Regions from separate parts of the Mitsuaria sp. 7 genome, predicted to be linked through region 2. Evidence: predicted binding sites of a transcription regulator. Region 2 holds the regulator's gene; the other holds the start of a gene.

The links. The regulator LexA, encoded in region 2, represses DNA repair genes until DNA is damaged. The targets are predictions, from matches to a motif close to ACTGTATNNNNATACAGT.
Region 1: the regulator LexA is predicted to act here: its motif matches at 2,474-2,491, upstream of ABE85_RS13595 (PA0069 family radical SAM protein).

Annotation. Positions count from the first base shown of each region.
Region 1 covers NZ_CP011514.1:3,109,291-3,113,122, reverse strand. The annotation lists gene ABE85_RS13605 (amidohydrolase family protein) at 1-1,110, shown strand, start outside; gene ABE85_RS13600 (arabinose transporter) at 1,107-2,363, shown strand; gene ABE85_RS13595 (PA0069 family radical SAM protein) at 2,492-3,610, shown strand; gene ABE85_RS13590 (hypothetical protein) at 3,810-3,832, shown strand, end outside.
Region 2 covers NZ_CP011514.1:1,278,855-1,282,686, forward strand. The annotation lists gene gltX (glutamate--tRNA ligase) at 1-326, shown strand, start outside; tRNA gene ABE85_RS05645 (tRNA-Ala) at 471-546, shown strand; tRNA gene ABE85_RS05650 (tRNA-Glu) at 590-665, shown strand; tRNA gene ABE85_RS05655 (tRNA-Asp) at 851-927, shown strand; tRNA gene ABE85_RS05660 (tRNA-Ala) at 975-1,050, shown strand; tRNA gene ABE85_RS05665 (tRNA-Glu) at 1,113-1,188, shown strand; tRNA gene ABE85_RS05670 (tRNA-Asp) at 1,290-1,366, shown strand; gene ABE85_RS26800 (helix-hairpin-helix domain-containing protein) at 1,434-1,739, opposite strand; gene lexA (transcriptional repressor LexA) at 1,756-2,433, opposite strand; gene ABE85_RS05680 (asparaginase) at 2,548-3,483, shown strand; gene ABE85_RS05685 (organic hydroperoxide resistance protein) at 3,578-3,832, opposite strand, start outside.

The DNA.
Region 1 (3,832 bases), 1.8 Mb from region 2:
ATGCGCCGGCTGATGCCCGACGTCGACGACCTGTTCGCCTACATCGACGTGGTCGCGAGCCAGCTCGGTGCGCACTTCCGTCCGCAGGACATGTACACGAGCACGATGCTGACGGCGGCTGCCTCGCTGGACGCCGGCATCACGACGATCGTCGACGCGTGCCACAGCTCGCGCAGCCCGGAGCACACCGATGCCGCGCTCGACGCCTTGAACGCGTCCGGCATCCGCGCCTTGCACATGGTCGGTCCGGCGATGGACAAGGGCGCGTCGTCGGCGCATCTGCCGGGCGATCTGGCGCGCCTGGCCGCGCGATGGAACGTGAGCGACAGCCGCGTGCAGGTCGGACTCTTCGGCCAGTTGAAGCTGGACTGGTGGGAAGTCGCGCGCGGCCTGGACATGCGGATCCTGACCGAGTTCATCGGCGACCTCGCGCAGCTCGGACCGGAGTTCGCCAAGCCCGGCGTGCTCGGCCCGCACAACCTCTTCAACCACTGCACGCGCGTGCCTGCGGCGACATGGAAGCTCTTCGCCGACGCCGGCGTGAACATCACCGTGAACCCGCGCTCGGATGCGCTCTTCGGCTTCGACGACGAGACCTTCGCCTATCAGGTGGCCGTCGACCACGGTCTGTCGCCGGCGCTGGGCATCGACCTCGACACGGCCTTCGGCAGCGATCTCTTCGGCGAAATGCATGCGCTGTTCCACCAGCAGCGCGCGGCGATGCGGTATCGCCGCTTCCGCGGTGAGGCCGATGTTCCCGCGCCGATCGGCGTCGAGGAGGTGCTGCGCGCCGCCACCGTCAACGGTGCGCGGGCCGCGGGCCTGGAGAAGCGTGTCGGTACGCTGACGCCGGGCAAGGCGGCCGACCTGATCATGGTGCGCACGCACGGCGCGGGCGTGTTCCCGGTGACGAACGCGATCGCCACGATCGTGCAGGCGGTGGAGCGCGCCGACGTCGACACCGTCGTGGTCGGCGGGCGACTGCGCAAGCGCGGCGGTCGGCTGCTCGACGTCGATCTGGCCAGGCTCGCGGCTGACGCGACCGCCTCGCGCGACTTCCTCCTCGATGCCAGCGGGCATCGCGTCGACCTGTTCAAGAGCGCGGCATGAGCGCGGCGACCTCGACACCGGGTTCGACCGCCACCGCGACCGCGACCGCGACCTTGAATCTTCCGGCACCTGGCGTCATCGCGGCGCTGTTCTGCGGCTACCTCGCCGTCGGCCTGCCGCTGCCGGTGCTGCCGCTGTTCATCCATGAACAGCTCGGCTTCGACACGCTGACCGTCGGACTGGTCATCGGTCTCCAGTTCCTCGCCACGGTCCTGACGCGCGGCTACGCGGGTCGTCTCGTCGACGGACAGGGCGGTCGTCGCTCGGCGCTGCAGGGGGCGCTCGGCTGCGCCGCGGCGGGCCTGCTGTACCTGGTCGCGGCGCTGGGGTCGTCGCACGGGGCGTCCGCGATGTCGCCGGCAGCGGTGCTGGCGATCGTCGTCGCGGGCCGGCTGGTGGCCGGCTTCGGGGAGAGCCAGTTCGTCACCGGCTGCGTCTCGTGGTCCATCGCGTCGGTGGGCCCGCAGCGCGCCGGCTTGTCGATGTCGTGGACCGGCATCGCGATGTTCGGCGCGCTTTCCATCGGTGCGCCTATGGGCATGTGGCTGTATCGCTTCCATGAAGGCGCGTATGGCCTGGCCGCCGTCATGGTCGCGTGCATCGCGGCGCCGCTCGCCGCTTGGGCGATCGCGCTGGCGACGCCGACCTGGCGCATGGCCGGCGGCCCGCGCCTGCCGTTCCGGCGCGTGGTGAGGCAGATCTGGCGCCAGGGTCTCGGACTGACGTTGCAGGGCGTCGGGCTCGCCGGCCTGACCGCCTTTGCCTCGCTGTACTTCGCGGCGCGTGGGTGGTCGCATGCGGGCGTGGTGATGACCTGCTTCGGCGTCGGCTTCATCGCCGTGCGGCTGCTGCTCGGACACCTGCCCGACAGGATCGGTGGCCGGCGCGTGGCGCTGTGGTCGCTGGGGGTCGAGGCGATCGGGCAGGCGCTGGTCTGGGGCGCGCCGCACGAAGCGGTCGCGCTGGCGGGCGCCTTCGTGACCGGACTGGGCTGCGCGTTGATCTATCCGGCGCTCGGGGTCGAGGCGCTCAAGCGCGTGCCGCCCGCCAGCCGAGGCAGCGCGATCGGCGCCTTCGCGGCCTTCCTCGACATCGCCTACGGTCTGGCCGGCCCCACGGCGGGGCTGGTGGCAGGGCGCTTCGGCTTCGCCGCGGTCTATGCGCTGGGGGCCATCGCGGCGCTGCTGGGGGTCGTGCTGATCGTCACGGGACCGACGGGCGCAGCGGTGCCTCCGCGCCCCGTGTCGGAATGACTGTGCGCGGAGACGACTTCCGGAGACGGGTTCCGGAGACGGGTTCCGGAGAAGGCGGCGCAGCGGGTGAATGCCTGGGATGCCGATGGGCACTGGCATTCATCAGCGATACTGTATAAATTGACAGTATGCCGCAAGACACCAAGATCGCTCCCCCGCCGCTGTACATCCAGGCCGACGCGCTGAAGGGCCGGGGCAGCGCCTGGGCGATGCCGCACCGTTTCGAATCGCGCGGGCGCGAGCAGTACGACGACGGCTGGGGCACGCTGGACCAGGAGGCGCTGGAGGAGCACGTCGCCCCGAAGACCCAGATCATCGAGGAGCACGCGAAGAAGATCGTCAGCGGCAACCAGTCGCCCGACATCGGCTTCGACCTGTCGATCAATCCGTACCGGGGCTGCGAGCACGGCTGCATCTACTGCTTCGCGCGCCCGACGCACAGCTACCTGAACCTGTCGCCGGGCCTGGACTTCGAGACCAAGATCATCGCGAAGGTCAACGCCGCCGAGCGGCTGCGCGAGACGCTGGCCTCCTCGGCCTACAAGCCCGCGCCGCTGGTGCTCGGGACCGCCACCGACGCCTACCAGCCGATCGAGCGCAAGCTGGGCATCACGCGCGCGGTCGTGGAAGTGCTGACCGAGGCGCGGCATCCGTTCTCGGTGGTGACGAAGTCCAGCGGCATCGAGCGCGACCTGGACCTGATCGTGCCGATGGCGCTCAAGCGGCAGGTGTCGGTCTACCTGTCGGTGACCTCGCTGGATCCGGCGCTGTCGCGGATCCTGGAGCCGCGCGCGGCCTCGCCGCAGCGGCGGCTGCAGACGATCAGGACGCTGGCCGAGGCGGGCGTGCCGGTGGGCGTGAGCGTGTCACCGGTGATCCCGTTCCTCAATGAACCGGAGCTGGAGCGCATCCTCGAAGCCGCCGCGGAGGCGGGCGCGACCAAGGCCTTCAGCATTCCCCTGAGGCTGCCGTGGGAGGTGGCGCCGCTCTTCCACGACTGGCTGCGGCTGCATCAGCCGGACAAGGCGGCGCGCATCATGGCGCGGCTGCACGACATGCGCGGCGGCAAAGACAACGATCCGCGCTTCGGCACGCGCTTCACCGGCGAGGGGATCTGGGCCGAGCTGCTCCAGCAGCGCCTGCGCAAGGCCTCGAAGCGCTTGGGCCTGGGCCGCGAGCGGCACCAGTTCGACTTCAGCGAGTTCCGCCCGCCGTCCAAGGTGGTGGGGCAGCAGTCCCTGTTCTGAACGACGGCAAGACCTGACCCCTCGCGAGCCGATCCTTTGCGAGCCGAGTCGGCAATGACTTTCCTCAGTATGCGCAGGGGGAGTGACCTACCGATATCAATATCCCCCGTCGAAACGCCCTTCGGAGGGAATGTCTTTCGAGCGCATCACGCAGAGACTGGTTGCCATTGAGTCGAGGACTCGCAATGAAAGATCAGTGATGTCTCTGCAAGTGAACTACAT
Region 2 (3,832 bases):
GCACCACGGTGGCGTTGGCGGACTGGCTGGCGATGTATGTGTCGCCCGTGACGCCGACCGATGCCGATCGAGCCCAGCACCTGACCGATGCGGTGAAGCCGGCTGTGCTGGCGTTGGCGGACAAACTCGAAGCGCTGCCCGTGTGGGACAAGGCCTCGATCAGCGGCGCCATCAAGGAAACGATTGGCGCTCACGGCTTGAAGATGCCGCAACTGGCGATTCCCGTGCGCGTGCTGGCCTGCGGTCGTTCGCAGACGCCGTCGGTGGATGCGGTGCTGGAACTTTTCGACAAAGAAATTTTGTTGAACCGCTTGCGTTCCGTTTAAAACTCGATCTATACTCTCGTTCTCGCTTGAACAGCGCGACGTTCGAAACGAACTTCGAAGCGGCAGACGATGAATCAAAACGGGGAGCGCGAGCTCCCCGATGAAATTCAAGAAGCCGAAAAGAATTCGAATCGAATCCCCGAAGGGGGTATAGCTCAGCTGGGAGAGCGCTTGCATGGCATGCAAGAGGTCAGCGGTTCGATCCCGCTTACCTCCACCAAACTTCAGTTTGTGTGGCGCGCGGTTCAAGGGAAAAAAGTCCAGTCCCCTTCGTCTAGAGGCCTAGGACACCACCCTTTCACGGTGGCTACAGGGGTTCGAATCCCCTAGGGGACGCCAAGTTTCGAACTTGGTTACTGTCCAGAGATTGAACGAGAAAATCAAAAAATTCTTCGGAAATCGATTTGATCGTTATCAAAATCAGGTACAGTAACGAAATCGACGCAGCGATGTCATCAAGTAGTTCTTGATGATGTTTAAGCGGGAAGAGTTTGATGCGACAGATCCAAAGATCTTGAGTATCTGGAGTGGTAGTTCAGTTGGTTAGAATACCGGCCTGTCACGCCGGGGGTCGCGGGTTCGAGCCCCGTCCACTCCGCCAACACAGTTGAGACTCGGGCGGCGTACCGATTCGATGCGAAAGCATTCGGGGGTATAGCTCAGCTGGGAGAGCGCTTGCATGGCATGCAAGAGGTCAGCGGTTCGATCCCGCTTACCTCCACCAGAATACCTTCGGGTGTGACGGTTGCACAGTACGCGCAGTTCGAGTCAAGACAAGCAGGTCCTGTCCCCTTCGTCTAGAGGCCTAGGACACCACCCTTTCACGGTGGCTACAGGGGTTCGAATCCCCTAGGGGACGCCAAGTTTGACAAGGCTTGGCTGCACTCGGTTCTGAATGGAATCGATGGTTTGCAGCGAAACTTGTTCGCAAATGATATCGATGCACTCAATAGCGTCGTATCTGGAGTGGTAGTTCAGTTGGTTAGAATACCGGCCTGTCACGCCGGGGGTCGCGGGTTCGAGCCCCGTCCACTCCGCCAACATTAAAACCCTGTCGATGCAAATCGGCAGGGTTTTTTCTTTGGCTGTTTGTTGTTTGATTTCCGATCAGAGATCTGGATACTCGCGCTTTCGTTGCGCCGTATAACTCCACCAATCTCGGGGAGGGCTGCCATTCATGAAGTCGACGGCGGCCATATAGGTATCGAGGACGCAGGGATCGTGGCGTTGACCGGTGAGCCTGCAAATCCGCTGATAAAGCGAGAAAGCATCGGCACCCACGAGATCCGCCGGCTGTCGAATCCCCATCAACTCAAAATTCCGCACCATTGCCGGTCCGATGTTGGGGATCTGTCGCAAGCTCGCACATTCGGCGGCCGAGGCCGCCTTGATGTGCGTCTTTCGCGCGCTCATGGCGTGAGCGCAGCAGTCAGTGGAAACCGCCGGAGCGGATCAACCCGACCGCCAGGCCTTCGATCGAGAACTCTTCGTCGGGCGTGACCTCGATGGGGGCGAAGTCCGAGTTCTCGGGCAGCAGGCGAATGCCGTCGGCATGACGCTGGAAGCGCTTCACGGTGACTTCTTCACCGATGCGCGCCACGACGATCTGGCCATTGCGCGCCTCGCTGATCTTCTGCACGGCGAGCAGGTCGCCGTCCATGATGCCGATGTCCTTCATGCTCATGCCCTTCACACGCAGCAGGAAGTCCGGCGCCTTCGAGAACATCGAAGGGTCGACGCTATAGTGCTGCTCGACATGTTGCTCGGCGAGGATCGGCTCACCCGCAGCGACCCGGCCGACCAGCGGCAGCGTCAGTTGCGCGAGGCTGGCGAGTGGCAGCGCGAACTGGCTCTGTTCGCGAGCGCGGTTGACCTGGCGCAGCGCCGTCGACGGCAGCCGGATTCCGCGCGCGGTGCCGCCCACCAGTTCGATGACGCCCTTGCGCGCCAAGGCCTGCAGGTGTTCTTCAGCCGCGTTGGCGGACTTGAATCCCAGCTGCTGCGCGATTTCGGCGCGTGTGGGCGGCGAGCCGGTGCTCTCGATGCTGTCGCGGACCAGATCGAAGATCTGCTGTTGCCGGGCAGTGAGTTTGGGCGGTGTATCCACGAGCAAGCCTTTATTCCATTGAGGACCGGATGTCGAAGACGCGGCGACCTTGATGGTTCGAAAGCCGCCTGAGAATTCATCCAGCATCTGGATTTTTATACAGGAGACGGGAAATTGCAAAGTGCGGCTGAAATCGTCGTGATCATCGGCACCGGCGGGACCATCGCCGGCGCCTCCGGCAGCGCCACGGACAACGTCGGCTACAAGGCCGGATCATTGTCGGTCGCGTCCCTGGTCGGTGCGGTGCCGGCCCTGGCGGCGAAGAGGCTGGAGGCGGAACAGCTCGCCCAGCTCGACAGCAAGGACATGGACCATGCGACCTGGGCGCGACTCGCGCGTCGCGTGAGGGAGCATCTGGATCGCCCGGAGGTCCGGGGGATCGTGATCACGCACGGCACGGACACGCTAGAAGAGACGGCCTATCTGCTGCAGCGCGTGCTGGCGCCGGAGAAGCCGGTCGTCCTGACGGCTGCCATGAGGCCTGCGACGGCGATCCAGGCGGACGGACCGCAGAACCTGCTCGACGCGGTGGCCGTCGCCGAGTCGGAGGGCGTGCGAGGCGTCGTCGCGGTCGTGGCGGGGCAGGTGTGGTCCGGGCTGGAGCTGCGCAAGACGCACAGCTACCGCCTGGACGCCTTCGAGGCCGGGCCGGACGCCGGCCCGCTGGCCGTGGTGGAAGAGGGCGTGCTGCGCCGCTTCCGTGACTGGCCGCGGGGTGAGGCACTGGGCGCGGGCCTGTTGCCTGAGGACGCATCGACATGGCCGTGGGTGGAGGTGCTCGGCAGCCACGCGGGCGCTGATGCCCGCTCGCTCGAAGCGTGGCGCCATGCAGGCCTGCAGGGACTGGTGCTGGCCTGCACCGGGAATGGCACGCTGAACGTCGCGCTCGACGCCCCGGTCCGTGCCATGAAGGAGGCCGGTGTTCCTGTCTGGCGCACGACGCGGTGCGCGCAGGGGCGCATCATCGGCGCGAGCGAGGAGCCCGCTGCCGCGCTGTCGCCCTGGGCCGCGCGGATTGAATTGATGCTCACGCTGCTGCGTCAACGTTGAGCGGGTCGTTCGGCGCCTGTGCCCTCAACGACAAAGCGCCGGCAGTGCCGGCGCTTTTTTCATGGGGAGTCCGGAACGAACCGGACCCTGGGCATCAGACGATCGTCAGCGTGACGTCGATGTTGCCGCGGGTGGCGTTCGAATACGGGCAGACTTCGTGCGCGTCGGCGACCAGCTTTTCCAGTTCAGCGCGGTCCATGCCCGGCACCGAGATCTTCATGGCCACGGCGATGCCGAAGGCGCCCGGCTTGTTGGCGTGAGGGCCGATGCCGACTTCGCTGGTGATCGAGACTTCGGCCGGCAGCGAGACCTTGTTGCGACCCGAGACGGCCTTCATCGCGCCGATGAA